Regions from separate parts of the Caulobacter sp. LjRoot300 genome, predicted to be linked through region 2. Evidence: predicted binding sites of a transcription regulator. Region 2 holds the regulator's gene; each other region holds the start of a gene.
What was found. Region 2 encodes LexA, which represses DNA repair genes until DNA is damaged. Its sites were predicted from a motif close to ATGTTCNCNANNTGTTCT; they were not measured.
Positions count from the first base shown of each region.

Region 1: uvrA (excinuclease ABC subunit UvrA) is a predicted target of LexA. The motif match lies at 2,567-2,584, and genes of this name have one in related genera.
Region 3: ACSQ2G_RS21140 (ImuA family protein) is a predicted target of LexA. The motif match lies at 2,829-2,846, and genes of this name have one in related genera.

Region 1 is NZ_CAXUSA020000011.1:25,993-31,331, reverse strand. Features, by position in the region: gene ACSQ2G_RS23035 (ABC-F family ATP-binding cassette domain-containing protein) at 1-742, opposite strand, end outside; gene ACSQ2G_RS23030 (DUF1203 domain-containing protein) at 959-1,429, shown strand; gene ACSQ2G_RS23025 (hypothetical protein) at 1,426-1,608, opposite strand; gene ACSQ2G_RS23020 (DUF1223 domain-containing protein) at 1,774-2,499, shown strand; gene uvrA (excinuclease ABC subunit UvrA) at 2,664-5,339, shown strand, end outside.
Region 2 is NZ_CAXUSA020000001.1:21,948-27,286, forward strand. Features, by position in the region: gene trpD (anthranilate phosphoribosyltransferase) at 1-980, shown strand, start outside; gene trpC (indole-3-glycerol phosphate synthase TrpC) at 977-1,765, shown strand; gene ACSQ2G_RS00130 (hypothetical protein) at 1,816-2,145, opposite strand; gene lexA (transcriptional repressor LexA) at 2,427-3,128, shown strand; gene ACSQ2G_RS00140 (GFA family protein) at 3,192-3,611, opposite strand; gene ACSQ2G_RS00145 (glutathione S-transferase family protein) at 3,650-4,297, opposite strand; gene ACSQ2G_RS00150 (ComEC/Rec2 family competence protein) at 4,300-5,339, opposite strand, start outside.
Region 3 is NZ_CAXUSA020000007.1:104,537-109,875, reverse strand. Features, by position in the region: gene ACSQ2G_RS21150 (error-prone DNA polymerase) at 1-423, opposite strand, end outside; gene ACSQ2G_RS21145 (DNA polymerase Y family protein) at 544-2,121, opposite strand; gene ACSQ2G_RS21140 (ImuA family protein) at 2,030-2,815, opposite strand; gene ACSQ2G_RS21135 (VanZ family protein) at 2,927-3,292, opposite strand; gene serA (phosphoglycerate dehydrogenase) at 3,572-5,152, opposite strand; gene ACSQ2G_RS21125 (phosphoserine transaminase) at 5,301-5,339, opposite strand, start outside.

The sequences.
Region 1 (5,339 bases), on a different contig from region 2:
GGCGCTCGGCCGCCTCCAGGTCGTGCTCGGCGGCGGCCACGGCCTGGGCCTTGCGCTCGGCATAGAGGTCGTAGCCGCCGCCGTAGCTGGTGGAGCCCAGGCTGGACAGCTCGACGATCCGGTCCATGCCGCGCAGCAGGGCGCGATCGTGGCTGACCACCACCGCCCCGCCCTTCCAGCGCCGCAGCACGTCGGCCAGCAGGCTGCGGGCGGCGGCGTCGAGGTTGTTGGTCGGCTCGTCCAGCAGGATGACGTCCGGCGCGGCGACCAGCAGGCCGGCCAGGGCCGCGCGGGTCATCTGGCCGCCGCTGAGGGTGGCGGCGGGCGCGGACGCGTCCCGGCGCGACAGCCCGACCTCGCCCAGGGCGGCGGCGACCCGGCCCGGCAGGGTCCAGTCGGCCTCGATGAGATCCTCCTCAAGGGTCTCCGGGCTCCCCTCCTCCGCCTCGATGCGGCACAGCCGGTCCCAGGCGGGTCCGACGCCCAGCAGGTCGGCCAGGCGCGCGCCCGGCGGCGGGGCGTGCAGCTGGGGCAGGACCCCGACCACGCCGGCGCGGCTGACCGTTCCCGAAGCGGGCGCGGCGATCCCGGCGATCAGCGACAGCAGCGTGGACTTGCCCACGCCGTTGCGGCCGACCAGGCCGATGCGCTCGGCCCCGATCGTCAGGTTCAGATTGTCGAAGAGAACGCGGCCGTCAGGCGTGTCGGCGCGAACGGAATCCAGGGTGATGAAGGCGGGCATGGGAAACCATGGTCAGGGCAGCGGAAAGGGCGAAACGGTCGTCCATCGCAATGTCCATGGCAGCCTCCATCGGTCGGCCCGGGCTTTCGGGCACGGACCTTCTAGGCGATCGACCGGCGTTCGGCAAGTTTCGATGCAACCGAGGATCGGGCGCAAGGATCGGGTGTCGGCCTCCCGGAGAAGGGGTCACAACAGGCTCCTGAACAGGAGAGTCCCATGTCCTTCACCGTTTCCAGCCTGCCGATCGAACCCTTCGCGCCGCTGTTCGCCCTCGACGACGCGGCCCTGGCCAAGCGCGGCATGCTTCGCGTGGTCGCCGACGCGCCGTTCGCCTTCCCCTGCCGCGTCACCCTGGACGACGCCGCGACGGGCGAGACCCTGATCCTGCTGAACCACGAGCACCAGACGGCCGACACCCCGTTCCGCTCGCGCTACGCCATCTATGTGCGCGAGGCCGCGCAGGCGCCGACCTCGACCACCGACGTCCTGCCTCCGGCCCTGCGCCGCCGGCTGCTGTCGCTGCGGGCGTTCGACGCGGCCGGCATGTTGCGCGACGCCGACGTCGTCGAGGGCGCGGCGGCCGAGCCGGTGATCGAACGGATGCTGGCCGATCCTGGCGTGGCCTATCTGCACGCCCACTACGCCAAGCCCGGCTGCTATGCCGCGCGGATCGACCGCGCCGCCTAAAAGCTGAGCACGCCCAGGTCGACGATGATCTTGAAGGCCCAGATGGTGCAGGCGACGCAGACCGCCAGGGTGATGACGTCGTCGATCTCGGAACGCTGGCGCGCGACCTTGCCGGCGCCCTTGCCGGCCTTGCCCTTGGCGGGCGTCTTCGCCTCGTTTTTCGCCGCCGCCTTGGCCACGTCCGTCGTCCCCCGTCCGGCGCGCCCGACGCGCGATCCCGTCCGGCCATAGACATCGCGGGTGCTGAAGGCCGCGCTTCCAAAGGCGGTTTATTGTTGGTGAACGGCGTAACCTTCGCCCGTTTCGCCGCGAACTGATCCTCGACCACCAACGAGGACGCCGCCATGACCGGAACGACGATGCGCAAGACAGCCTGGGCCAGCCTGACGGCCGGCGCGGCTCTGGCGGTCGCCGTGGGGGCCTGGACCAGCGCGGGCGCGGGGGGCACGGCCCAGCGTCCGGTGGTGCTGGAGCTGTTCCAGAGCCAGGGCTGCTCGTCCTGCCCGCCGGCCAACGCCAACCTCAACGCCATCGCCGACCGGCCGGACGTGCTGGCCCTGAGCTTCGGCGTCACCTACTGGGACCAGCTCGGTTGGAAGGATACCTTCGCCAAGCCGGCCTACACTGACCGCCAGAGGGCCTATGCCCGCGGCCTGGGCGCCCAGCTGGGCACGCCGCAGATGGTGGTCGAGGGCCGCGAGGACCTGATCGGCGTCGACGCCCGCGAGGTGGACCTGGCCCTGCGCCGCGCCCGTCCGGCCATGGACGCGACGGTGACCCTGTCGCCCGGCCGGGTCGAGATCGGGGCCGGCCGCGCGCCCAGGGCCGGGGCCGACGTCTGGCTGGTGCGCTACGATCCGCGCGTCCGGCAGGTGGCGATCCAGCGCGGCGAAAACAACGGCAAGACCCTGCCCCACCGCGACGTGGTGGTGGAGCTGACCCGCCTGGGCGGTTGGAGCGGCGCCCCGGTCGGCTTCGCCGCCAAGCCGCCGGCCGACCCGGCCCTGCGTACGGCGGTGCTGGTCCAGGCCAGGAACGGCGGCCCGATCCTGGCCGCGGCGCGGCTCTGAAGCGTTGCTGAGCTCCTACTGACACCTGATGTCAGCAGTCTGCCGCCACCTGGCGCCATCGCGGCATTTGTTCGCACCTTGTTCTTGTGTTAATCGGCGTTCCGAGCCCTACATATAGCCGTCTCGCCGTGACTCCCCTCACGGCCTCACGCGTTCCGGAAAACATGGCTGAACAACTGAACTTCATCCGCGTGCGCGGCGCGCGGGAGCACAATCTCAAGGACGTCAGCGTCGACATCCCGCGGGGCGAGCTCGTCGTGCTGACCGGCCTGTCGGGCTCGGGCAAGAGCTCGCTGGCGTTCGACACCATCTACGCCGAGGGCCAGCGCCGCTACGTCGAGAGCCTGTCGGCCTACGCCCGCCAGTTCCTGGAACTGATGAGCAAGCCGGACGTCGACCTGATCGAGGGCCTGTCCCCGGCCATTTCGATCGAGCAGAAGACCACCTCGCGCAACCCGCGCTCGACGGTGGGCACGGTCACCGAGATCCACGACTACATGCGCCTGCTGTGGGCCCGGGTCGGGGTGCCCTACAGCCCCGCCACCGGCCTGCCAATCGAGAGCCAGACCATCAGCCAGATGGTCGACAAGATCACCGCCCTGCCCGAAGGCACGCGCCTCTACCTGCTGGCTCCCGTGGTCCGCGACCGCAAGGGCGAGTACCGCAAGGAGATCGCCGAGTGGCAGAAGGCCGGCTTCCAGCGGCTGAAGATCGACGGCGAGTTCTATCCGATCGAGGACGCCCCGGTCCTGGACAAGAAGTTCAAGCACGACATCGACGTGGTCGTGGACCGCATCGTCACCAAGGCCGGCATGGAACAGCGCCTGGCCGACTCGATCGAGCAGGCGCTGCGTCTGGCCGATGGCCTCGCGGTCGCCGAATGGGCGAATGTCGAGGAAGGCGAGAAGGAGCCGCGCCGGCTGCTGTTCTCCGAACGCTTCGCCTGCCCGGTCAGCGGCTTCACGATCGCCGAGATCGAGCCGCGACTGTTCTCGTTCAACAATCCGGCGGGCGCCTGTCCGGCCTGCGACGGCCTGGGCGCCAAGCTGGCCTTCGACGCCGACCTAGTCATTCCGGACAAGGACAAGAGCCTGCACAAGGGGGCGGTGGCCCCGTGGTCGCGCGGCCCTTCGCCGCTCTACACCCAGACCCTGCAGGCCCTGGCCCGCCACTACGGCTTCTCGATGGACGAGCCCTGGCACAAGCTGCCGGAGAGCGCCCGCCAGGTGGTGCTGCAAGGCTCCAAGGGCGAGAAGATCAAGTTCACCTACGACGACAACGCCCGCAAGTACGAGGTGGCCAAGCCCTTCGAGGGCGTGCTGCCGAACCTTGAGCGCCGCTGGCGCGAGACGGACTCCTCGTGGGTCCGCGAGGAGCTGGGCCGCTACCAGTCCAACACCCCCTGCGAGGTCTGCCACGGCAAGCGCCTGAAGCCCGAGGCCCTGGCGGTCAAGATCCACGGCCAGGACATCGCCGCCGTCTCGAACCTGGCCATCCGCCCGGCCCGCGACTGGTTCACGGCGCTGGAAGGCCACCTCTCCGACAAGCAGATGGAGATCGCCCGGCGGATCCTGAAGGAGATCAACGACCGCCTGCGGTTCCTGGTCGACGTCGGGCTCGATTACCTGAACCTGTCGCGCGGTTCGGGCACCCTGTCGGGCGGCGAGAGCCAGCGCATCCGCCTGGCCAGCCAGATCGGCTCGGGCCTGACCGGCGTGCTCTACGTGCTGGACGAGCCGTCGATCGGCCTGCACCAGCGCGACAACACCCGGCTGCTGCAGTCGCTGCAGGGCCTGCGCGACCTGGGCAATTCGGTGCTGGTGGTCGAGCACGACGAGGAGGCCATCCTCACCGCCGACTATGTGATCGACATGGGTCCGGCGGCGGGCGTGCACGGCGGCGAGATCGTGGCCGAGGGCAAGCCGGCCGACATCATGGCCAATCCCAGGAGCATCACCGGCCAGTACCTGACCGGCGTCCGCGAGATCGAGGTGCCCGAACAGCGCCGCCCGATCAGCAAGAAGAAGATGCTCCGCGTCGTCGGCGCCTCCGGCAACAACCTGAAGGGCGTGACCGGCGAGATCCCGGTCGGCACCTTCACCTGCATCACCGGCGTGTCGGGCGGCGGCAAGTCGACCTTCACGATCGAGACCCTGTACAAGGCCGCCGCGCGCCGCCTGAACAACGCCAGCGACGCCCCGGCTTCGCACGAGCGGATCGAGGGGCTGGAGAACTTCGACAAGGTCATCGACATCGACCAGAGCCCGATCGGCCGCACCCCGCGCTCGAACCCGGCCACCTATACCGGCGCCTTCGGGCCGATCCGCGACTGGTTCGCCCAACTGCCGGAGAGCAAGGCGCGCGGCTACGGCCCCGGCCGCTTCAGCTTCAACGTCAAGGGCGGCCGCTGCGAGGCCTGCCAGGGCGACGGCCTGATCAAGATCGAGATGCACTTCCTGCCCGACGTCTACGTCACCTGCGACGTCTGCAAGGGCCAACGCTACAACCGCGAGACCCTGGACATCCTGTTCAAGGGCAAGACCATCGCCGACGTGCTGGACATGACGGTCGAGGAGGCCGCCGACTTCTTCAAGGCGGTGCCGCCGATCCGCGACAAGATGGAGACCCTCAAGCGCGTGGGCCTCAGCTACATCAAGGTCGGCCAGCAGGCCACGACCCTGTCCGGTGGCGAAGCGCAACGGGTAAAGCTGTCCAAGGAGCTCAGCAAGCGCGCCACCGGCCGCACGCTGTACATCCTCGACGAGCCGACCACCGGCCTGCACTTCGAGGACACCAAGAAGCTGCTGGAAGTGCTGCACGAGCTGGTCGACCAGGGCAAC
Region 2 (5,339 bases):
AGACCCTGGACGAGGACGACGCCGAGACCTTCTTCGCCGCCTGCCTGCGCGGCGAGCCGACGCCCGCTCAGGTGGCCGCGGCGGTCACAGCCATGCGCCTGCGCGGCGAGACGGTGGGCGAGATCACCGCATGCGCCCGCGCCATGCGCCGCGCCGCCATCCACCTGGACCATCCCTATGAGGTGATCGACGTCTGCGGCACCGGCGGCGACGGTCTGCATACCCTGAACATCTCGACCGCGGTGGGCTTCGTGGCGGCGGGTGGTGGCCTGAAGGTCGCCAAGCACGGCAACCGGGCGATCACCAGCAAGTCCGGCACTGCCGACGTGCTGGCGGCCCTGGGGGTCAATATCGACGCTTCCCTCGTCCAGCAGCGCCGGGCGCTGGACACCGCTGGCATCTGCTTCCTGTTCGCCCAGTCGCACCACGGGGCGATGAAGCACGTCTCGCCGATCCGTCAGCAGCTGGGCTTCCGCACCATCTTCAACCTGCTGGGCCCGCTGACCAATCCGGCGGGGGCCAAGCGCCAGGTGGTGGGCGTCTCGGCCCACCGCTTCGTCGAGCCGGTGGCCAAGGCCCTGGGCGCGTTGGGGGCCGAGCGCGCCTGGTCGGTGCACGGGGCCGGCATGGACGAACTGACCACCACCGGCGAGACCGAGGTCGCCGAGTGGCGCGACGGGGCCCTGCGCCTGTTCACCATCACGCCCGAGGCCGTCGGCCTGCCGCGCGCCGCCCTGGCCGACATCACCGGCGGCGACCCGGCCTTCAACGCCGCCGCCCTGACCGCCCTGCTGGACGGCCAGCCGGGCGCCTATCGCGACATCGTCATGCTCAACGCCGCCGCCGCCTTCCTGGTGGCCGACAAGGTCGAGACCCTGCGCGAGGGCGTCGAACTGGCCGGCGCGGTGCTCGACGACGGCCGAGCCAAGGCGGCCCTGGCCGGCCTGGTCGCGGCCACCAATTCAGAAATCGCAGCATGACCGACATTCTCGCCAAGATCGCCGCCTACAAGCGCGAGGACGTCGCCGATCGCAAGCGCCGGCGCTCGTTCGCCCAGCTCGACGCCGCCGCCAAGGCCGCCAACAGCCCGCGCGGCTTCAAGGCCGCGCTGGAGGCCGGCCATGCGCCGGGTCGGCTGTCGCTGATCGCCGAAATCAAGAAGGCCTCGCCGTCCAAGGGTCTGATCCGCGCCGACTTCGACCCGCCGGCCCTGGCTCGCGCCTATGCCGAGGGCGGGGCGTCCTGTCTTTCCGTGCTGACCGACGGCCCCAGCTTCCAGGGCGCCGACGGCTACCTGATCGACGCCCGCGCCGCCGTCGCCCTGCCCTGCATCCGCAAGGACTTCCTCGTCGATCCCTGGCAGGTGGCCGAAAGCCGCGCCCTGGGCGCCGACGCCATCCTGGTGATCCTGGCGATGATCGACGACGCCGTCGCCGCTGACCTGATGAGCGAAGCCGCTCGCCTTGGCATGGACGCCCTGGTCGAGGTGCATGACGAGGCCGAGATGGAGCGGGCCGGCCAGCTGGGCTCGACCCTGGTGGGGATCAACAACCGCGACCTGAAGAGCTTTGTGGTCGACCTGGCCGTCACCGAGCGCCTGGCCGCCCAGGCGCCCCGGGACGCCCTGCTGGTCACCGAAAGCGGCGTCTTCACCCCCGACGACGTGGCGCGCATGGAGGCGGCGGGCGCCAAGGCCATGCTGGTCGGCGAAAGCCTGATGCGGCAGGCGAACGTGGCGGCGGCGACGCGAGCGCTGCTGGGCTAGCCCTTTCGAAACCGGCGCCCGGCATCGCTCGGCCACGGGGCCGCCGCGCGTCAGGCGCCGGTGGCGTCCACGACGATGGCGACCGTCTTGCCGCGCGACAGCGGATCCCATCCCGCCGCGATGGCGGAGGCGATGGCGTTCTTCACCAGTTTCGGATCGATCTGCGAAGCCTTCAGCAGCGGAGCGCCGTATCGGGGTTGCGGCCCGGGCGGAAACTCCACCACCGCCTCGCGCTGCCCCTCCTGGTGGCGCACGGCGATCGCCATGCCGTGGCGCACCGGCGCGTCGCTGGACCACCCGGGCTGGCGATGAAGCCGCCAGACATAGGGCTCTCCATCGACTTCGATCTCTAGTTCAGCGCTCTGCTTGGTTCGTGCCATGCCAGGGTGTTAGCCCGGTCAGCGCGCCCAGGCCACCCCATCCCGGCGCCGTCCGCCCCCGCCGACGCGAATCCCTTCGACAGCTCGAGCCCGCCCGCGACCGCCGCCGATTCGAGGAAGTCGCGGAAACCGGCCGACGCGCCCCTGCTCCGACACTTGTATTTCCTCGGAAATTCGCCCGGCCCGCCGGCGAACACCGTTAACTTGACATCAACAAAGAACACCTAGAGAACATTCACAGAGGTTTGCGGTTTGTTCCGCGACGACTGGCGAGGCCGGACATGCTCACGCGCAAGCAGCACGAGCTGCTGATGTTCATCCACGAGCGGATCAAGGAGAGCGGCGTCTCCCCCTCCTTCGACGAGATGAAGGAGGCGCTGGACCTGGCGTCCAAGTCGGGCATCCACCGGCTGATCACGGCGCTGGAGGAGCGCGGCTTCATCCGCCGCCTGGCCCACCGGGCCCGGGCGCTGGAGGTGGTCAAGCTGCCGCAGCAGGCCACGGCGGCGGCCCCGCCCAAGGGACGCGGCGCGTTCAAGCCGCAGGTGCTGGAAGGCGGCGGCCAGGCTTCGGCGGCCCCCGCGCCGATCGCCGCCGACAACACCCGCGAGCTGCCGATCCTGGGCCGCATCGCCGCCGGCACCCCGATCGACGCCATCCAGCATGAACGCGAGCGCCTGCCGGTGCCCGAGACCATGCTGGGGGCCGGCGAGCACTATGTGCTTGAGGTCCAGGGCGACTCGATGATCGAGGCCGGCATCCTGGACGGCGACTATGTGATCATCCGCAAGGGCGACACGGCCAACAGCGGCGAGATCGTCGTGGCCCTGGTCGGCGAGGAAGCCACCCTCAAGCGCCTGCGCAAGAAGGGCGGCTCGATCGCCCTGGAAGCCGCCAACCCCAAGTACGAGACCCGCATCTTCGGTCCCGACCAGGTCGAGGTGCAGGGCAAGCTGGTGGGGCTGATCCGGCGGTATCACTAAGTTTTCGGCGAATATCAAAGCCACGGCTGGGGACAGGCACATGTGCCTGTCCCCTTTCATATCCTAACTCGCCATCCCCGCCGGCCGGTTCTCCACATACTGCGGCACGTTCAGCGGCGGCAGCCAGGGCTCGCGACGCTTGACCCAGACCTCGTACTGCGGCGTGAACTGGCCCACCGCGTCCAGCCCGCCCAGGTGGATCTCGATCTCGCCGTCGCCCTCGCCTTCAGCCGTCCAGAACAACGGCGAGCCGCAGGTCGGGCAGCCGTGGATCAGGCCGTGCTCGGCGCCGGTCCAGATCGCGGGCCGCCCCTCGATCCGCACCTTGTCGCTCCGAAACGCCGCGAAGGCGTTGAACGGCGCGCCGTGGCGCTTGCGGCAGGTCAGGCAGTGGCACAGCCCCACCCGCAGCGGCCCGCCCGTCACGACATAGCGCACCGCCCCGCACGCGCACCCGCCTTCCCGCTCCATGATCGTCTCCATCGCTCGTCCCGGCCTAAACGTCCGACGCGCCGCTCGGCTCAAAAGGCCAGCCGCCCCTCCAGCTCGGCGAACGGGACCATGACGTGCTCGCTATAGGCCGGGCGGCCCCTCAACCGGTCGTACCAGACCGCCAGACGCGGCAAGGCCGGGCGATCGATCTCAAGCTCGAAATAACGATAGAGATGCGCCCCGATGGCGATGTCGGCCAGGGACGGGTCTTCGCCGACGATGAACGGACGATCGACCAGCCGCGCATCGACCAAGGTCAGATAGCGAACGGTCTGGTCCAGGGCCCGCGCCACGGCGCCCTCGTCGCGCCGGGCCTTCGGCGTGCGATAGCCGCCCCAGAACACCCCGCCCAGGAAGGCCGGCTGCAGCGCCGTCTGCGCCCAGTCCATCCAGCCATCGACCGTCGCCCGGGCCGCCGGGTCGGCCCGCCAGAAGCGGTCCGCGCCATGGGTCGCCGCCAGGTAGCGCAGGATGGCGTGCGATTCCCACACGACGGCCGCGCCGTCCGCGATCACCGGGACCTTGCCGTGCGGGTTCATCGCCCGGAACGCCGGATCGTCCAGGCCGCCGACGTCGCCGCCGGCCGGAATGTGCTCATGCGGCAGGCCCAGCTCGCCGACCAGCCACAACACCTTCTGGACATTGACCGAGCTGCGCCGGCCCCACACCCTCAACATGCCTACCGTTCCGCAACGCCGGTCCAGGGCCGGACGCCCCGCAGCGGCTGGGCCCAGACGATCCACCATTCGCCGCCACGCCGATAGAGCTCGGCCGCCCCGTTGGCGGCGAAGTCGTCGGCGTCGAGCACGATGCGGTCGCGGCAGGCCGGCGGAATGGGCGGCGCGGCGCCCCGCAGCACCACGATCTCGGCCTCGGCGCACATCGCCGCCAGGCCGTCGGCGTCCGGCGCGGCCTTGCTCCACGACAGGGCCAGGGCCACGGGCGCGCCGACGGCGGGGGCGCAGGATCGCCGGTCGCAGGCGTAGAGCGGGCTGGGCGCGACGCTGTCCGGCAGGGCCAGGCCACGGCGGCGGCTCCACAGCTCGGCCCCGAAGCGGTGGGCGTCGGGACGCAGCAGCACCGCCGCGCGACCCTGGCGCACGGCCGCCGTGGTCCCGTCCGGCGCGATCCAGGCGTCGGGCGGCGCCGCGCGCGGCCACAGGGCCACCGCCAGGGCCAGGGGCGCGCCCAGCCAGCGCAGGCGGCCCCGCCACAGGCACAGCAGCATCAGCCCGACAAAGGCCAGGGCCAGGGTGAAGGGCGGGCCGCTGGCGACCACCCGCTGGGCGCCGCCGGCGCTGGCGAAGCCGTCGGCGATCGCCATCATCGCGGCGATGCCCCAGCCGGCGATCGCCAGGAACGGCCGGCCCAGGCCCAAGGGCTCGAGCGCCGCGCCCAGGGCCAGGAACGGCATGATCACGAACGACGACAGCGGCGCCACCATGAGGTTGGCCGGCAGGCCCCAGACGGCGACGCGGTTGAAGTGCTGCATGGCGAACGGCCCGGTCGCCATGCCGGCCACGAAGCTGGCGCCGACGCTGACCGCCAGCCAGCCGAGCGCGCCCTGGATGGCCCGGATCCACCAGGGGGCGGAAATCTCGCGCACCGGACGCGGCCAGGCCTCGGCCAAGGCCACCAGGGCGGCGGTGGCGGCGAACGACATCTGGAAGCCCGGCGCGCCGGCGGATTCCGGCTGGACCAGCAGGATGATCAGGGCGG
Region 3 (5,339 bases), on a different contig from region 2:
GTCGAGGTCGACCTGGAAGGTCTCGTCCAGTCTCGCCGGCGGCACGACCAGGGCCAGCTGGCTGTCGGCGTGCTCCAGGAAGTCCTTCCAGGACAGGTGGCATTCGCCCTTCTCGGCCCGGCGCTGGCCCACGGTCAGCAGGCGGGTCAGGCGGGCGAAGGCCTCGCGGTCGGAGGGATAGCAGAGCAGGCTGGGCGTGCCGTCCATGAAGTCCAGCCGGCAGCCGGTCAGGGCGCGGATTTGCAGGTCCTTGGCCGCCGTCCAGGCCCGCACCACCCCGGCCAGGCTGTTGCGGTCGACCACCCCCACGGCGCTCAGCCCCAGGGCCTGGCCGGTCAGCATCAGCTCCTGGGCGTGGGAGGCACCGCGCAGGAACGAGAAGTTGGTGGTGGCCTGGAGTTCGGCGTAGCGGTGGGCGGTCATGGTTAGATCCTCCCCCCGTGGGGGAGGCGGCCCGAATGGGCCGGAGGGGGGAGTGGTCCCACCTCGGCCGTATCCCCCCACCGATCGCTACGCGATCGCCTCCCCCAGAGGGGGAGGGTCTTACCCGAACAGGCCATGCAACCACCACTTCGGGGTCTTCTCCCCGTCGCCGTACAGGCCGGCCCGGAAGATCCAGAACCGTTCGCCCGCCTCGTCCTCCACCCGGTAATAGTCGCGCACCTTGCCCGGCCCGACCTCGTCGAAGGCCTTGCGCCACCATTCCTGGCCGATCCGTTCGGGCCCCTCGGCCAGGCGCACGCGGCGCGACTGGCCGCGCCAGGTGAAGCGGACCGGCGGGTCGTCCGGCAGCTTGGCCAGCACCTCGATCGCCTCGGGACGGCGCAGCAGGCGCGTCGGCCGGGGACGATCCGGGTTCCAGGCGTCTTCCGGCCGGGGGTCCAGCGGCGCGCGGCGGACCACCGCACGTTCCGGCACATGGCTCGGATGCGGATCGGCCCGCCACACCCGGTCCTCGCCCAGGCGGTTGACCAGCCGGTCGACCAGCGGCGCCAGGCCCTCCTCCAGGCCGGCGCCGCCGTCGGCGTCGGCGCTCAGGTTCCGTTGCGCGGTCGACAGCGGCTCGACCTCGGCGGCCCACAGGGTGACGACCTCGATCCCGAAGCCCGGATCGACCACGTCCAGCTTCGGCTTCAGCAGCTTGGCGATGCGGGCGGCGTCGCGGCCGGGACGGGACAGGCCGGCCCGCACCGGCTGGTCCTTGCCGTCCAGGCGGTGGAACACCAGCTCGAACCGCCGCGCGCCCTGCCCCTCGGCCTCCAGCCGGGCGCACAGCAGGGCGCAGATGTCGCCGGTCACCCGCTCCAGGTCGGACAGGGCGCTGATCGGCTCGAAGAAGGCCAGGCGGTCGAACCACGGGGTGGCGGGGCGGCGGAAGGCCAGGGCCTCGCGGCCCGCGCCCAGGGCCTGGTCGATGCGCATCACCGTGGACAGTCCGAACCGCCGGGCCAGCTGGGCGCGCGGCAGGGCCAGCAGCTGGCCGACCTGGAACAGGCCCAGGCGCGGCAGTTGGGCCTGGGCCGCCTCGTCCAGCCGCAGGGCCGCCACCGGCAGCGGCGCCAGCAGCGGGCCCTGGCCGCCGGGCGGGGCGATCGTGCGGTCGGGAGCGTAGCGGGCCAGGGCCCAGGCCGCGCCGGGGGTGTCGGCGATCGCCCCCCGGGCCGGCGCGCCCCAGCGCTCCAGCCGGGCCAGCAGGTCCTCCAACATCAAAGCCTCGCCGCCCCACAGGTGCGACACCCCCTCGACGTCGAGGAACAGGCCGTCCAGCCCGTCGATGGCCACGGCCGGCGAGAAGCGCACGCACCAATCGCAGAGGATCTCCAGCGCCGCGCGGTCGCCGTCGGGGTCGTGGTCGGCGGTCAGCAGGTCGGGGACCAGGGCCGCGGCGTCGGCGGCCTTCTGGCCGACATGCAGGCCCAGGGCCGCGGCCGCGTCGTCGACGGCGGCCAGGCGGCGCGTGCCGCCCTCGGTGGCGACCAGGGCGACAGGGGGAGGAGGCAAAACAGGCCCTCCCCCTATGGGGGAGGGACTAGGCGGCGCGGATACGCTCTGGAGGGGGTTCGTTCGCCGCCACGTCGTGATCGGCCAACTTCGACACCAGACGGAAAGGATGCGGGCCATCGGCGGCCTCCGCTTGTTCGAGGATCCAGGCGCCGGGACGGCCGCCCCGGCAGCGTTCGAGTTCGACCCGCCAGCGCGGCGGGCCCAGTCCCGGGTCGCCCGGCGGCGGCTGGCTGGGCGCGGCGGCGATCCGCCAGCGGGTCTGGGCGGCCGCGCCGGAGACCTCGCGAACCTTGCCGGCCGGGCCGCCATAGGGCCGTCGTCGCAGCAGCACCCCGGTGGCGCCGCGCCGCTCGCAGGCCAGCTGCAGGCGGCGGCCAGCCTTGAGGTCGGGGCTTTCGGCCTCGCCTATCGCGGCGGCGACCCCGACCGTGGCCAGGGCGTCCTCCAGCACCGCCAACACCTCGGCCTCGTCGCGGGCCCGGACCTGGATCAGCCGGCCGACCGGAAAGCCCAGGCCGGCCAGGCCGGGCGCGTGCAGGTCGGCGCGCCGCATCACCCAGACCACCGCGCCCCGGGCCGCCAGCGGCCGCAGCATCAGGGCCGCGAAGGCGGCGGGGGCGGCGCCGGTCTCTTCCTCCAGTCCGCGGCCACCGACCTCGTGCCAGCCGCCGCGCGGCAGGCCGCCGGCCGGGAAACAGCCGTCGATGCGCGGATCGCCGAACGGCAGGACGGGGGGCGGAGTCCGAGTCCCCGCCTCCAGGGCGGCGATCTGGGCTCTCAAAACCGAAAGGGCGGGCTTCGCCCCGGGCATCCCTGCATCTCCAATGTTCCACTTTTGTTCTGATCCTCCAGACATGGAGAGTCAAGCGGAGCTGGGTCGCGATTCAGGGATGCGCTGGAATGACGCGCCGGGCGCGCAGGCCTAGAACCGCGCCTTGGCCCGCCACCACTGGCTGACCAGCATCGGTCCGAACGCGGCGCTGATGCCGCAGGCGTCGGCGAACAGGTCGAACCACGAGGCGTCGCGGCCGACGAAGGCCTGCAGGATCTCGATCGCCCCGCCGAACGCCAGGATCACCAGGCCGATGCGGTGCAGCCGGCTCTGCGGCAGGGCCAGGCTGGCCAGGATGCTGAGCACGTAAAAGACCAGGAAGTGCTTGGCCTTGTCCCAGGGGATCAGGCCCATGCTGTCGTTGTCGGGCAGCAGGGCCTTGGCCAGGGCGTAGGCGGCGGCGGTCAGGAAGACGATGAAGACCAGGCGATTGATCTTGCGGGCGCGGAGGGACATCGAAGCTCCTGACTGGGACCGTCCGCACCTAGCCGGTCCGGTGAGGCTTGAAAATGGCCGGATGACGTCTTGGCCGCATCGCCTTGCCGACTGCATGGGATCTGCACGCTCTTCCTTCTCCCCTTGCGGGAGAAGGTGTCGGCGAAGCCGACGGAAGGGGTCGATGAACGCGAAAGCCGCGCCCAGCCTTTCGACCGGACGCGGCTTCGAACGTCTGAGAAACCCATCCGGCCTGCTACGCAGGCCACCTTCTCCCGCAAGGGGAGAAGGGTCAGGGCTCTAGAACGTCAGAGCGCGGGCTTCCTTGACGTGCGGCAGGGCCTGGATCTTGGCCAGCAGGGCCTCGTCCGGGGCCTGGTCGACGCCGACCAGGGCGATGGCGTCCTCGTCGGCCGAGACGCGGCCCAGGTTGAAGGTGGCGATGTTGACGCCCGCCTCGCCCAGCAGCATGCCCAGCGCGCCGATGAAGCCCGGCTTGTCCAGGTTGTTGATGTACAGCATGGCCGGCGAGAAGCCCGCGTCCAGCTCCATGCCCTTGACCTCGACGACGCGCGGGGCGCCGGCGATCACCGTGCCGGCGAAGGCGCGCTTGCCCTTCTCGGTGGTGATGGTGATGCGCATCAGGCTGTCATAGGTGGGGCTGACCTCCTGGCGGCTCTCGGAGACGGTGATGCCGCGCTCCTTGGCCACGGCGGGCGCGGAGACCATGTTGATCTCGGCCAGCATCGGCTTGAGGATGCCCGACAGGGCGGCCGAGGTCATCGGCTTGACGTTCAGGTTGGCGACCTCGCCCTCGAAGGCGATGTCGATGGCCAGGATGCCGAAATCGACCATCTGGCCGGCCAGGGCGCCGATCTTCTCGGCCAGGGCCACGAACGGCTTCAGCTTGGGGGCTTCTTCCGCGGTGATCGACGGGCTGTTCAGGGCGTTGGTGACCGCGCCGGTCAGCAGGTAGTCGCTGACCTGTTCGGCCACCTGCAGGGCGACGTTCTCCTGGGCCTCGCTGGTGCTGGCGCCCAGGTGCGGGGTGGCCACGACCTTGTCCGAACCGAACAGCGGGTTTTCCTTGGCCGGCTCGGTGACGAACACGTCGAAGGCCGCGCCGCCCACATGGCCGTCGTCCAGCAGCTTGCGCAGGGCCACCTCGTCGACCAGGCCGCCGCGGGCGCAGTTGACGATCAGCACGCCCTTCTTGGTCTTGGCCAGGTTCTCGGCCGACAGGATGTTGCGGGTCTTGTCGGTCAGCGGCGTGTGCAGGGTGATGACGTCGGCGCGGGCCAGCAGGTCTTCCAGCTCGACCTTCTCCACGCCCATCTCGACGGCGCGCTCGGGGCTGAGGAAGGGGTCGTAGGCCACGACCTTCATCTTCAGGCCCAGGGCCCGGTCGGCGACGATGCCGCCGATGTTGCCGGCCCCGATCAGACCCAGGGTCTTGGCGTAGAGCTCCACGCCCATGAAGCGGTTCTTCTCCCACTTGCCGGCCTGGGTCGAGGCGTCGGCGGCCGGCAGCTGGCGAGCCAGGGCGAACATCATGGCGATGGCGTGCTCGGCCGTGGTGATCGAGTTGCCGAACGGGGTGTTCATCACCACCACGCCCTTGGCGGTGGCGGCGGGGATGTCGACATTGTCGACGCCGATGCCGGCCCGGGCGATGACCTTCAGCCGGTTGGCGGCGGCGATCACGTCCTTGTCGAGCTTGGCGCCCGAGCGGATGGCGATGCCGTCATAGTCGCCGATCACGGCGATCAGTTCGTCTTTCGACAGGCCGACCTTGATGTCGAAGTCGACGCCGCGGTTCTTGAAGATGTCGACGGCGGCGGGGGAAAGCTTGTCGGCGATGAGGACGCGGGGAGCGGTCATGTGGGGGATTCCTTGCGGAGAAGTTTGAAAACTCCCCCCACCGGCGCTTCGCGCCGCCTCCCCCACAGGGGGAGGACCTCGTTTAAGACCCTCCCCCTGTGGGGGAGGTGTCGGCGAAGCCGACGGAGGGGGGAGTAAAGCTAGGCTGTTAAGCGGCGGCCAGTTCGGCCGAGACGGTGGCGAAGGC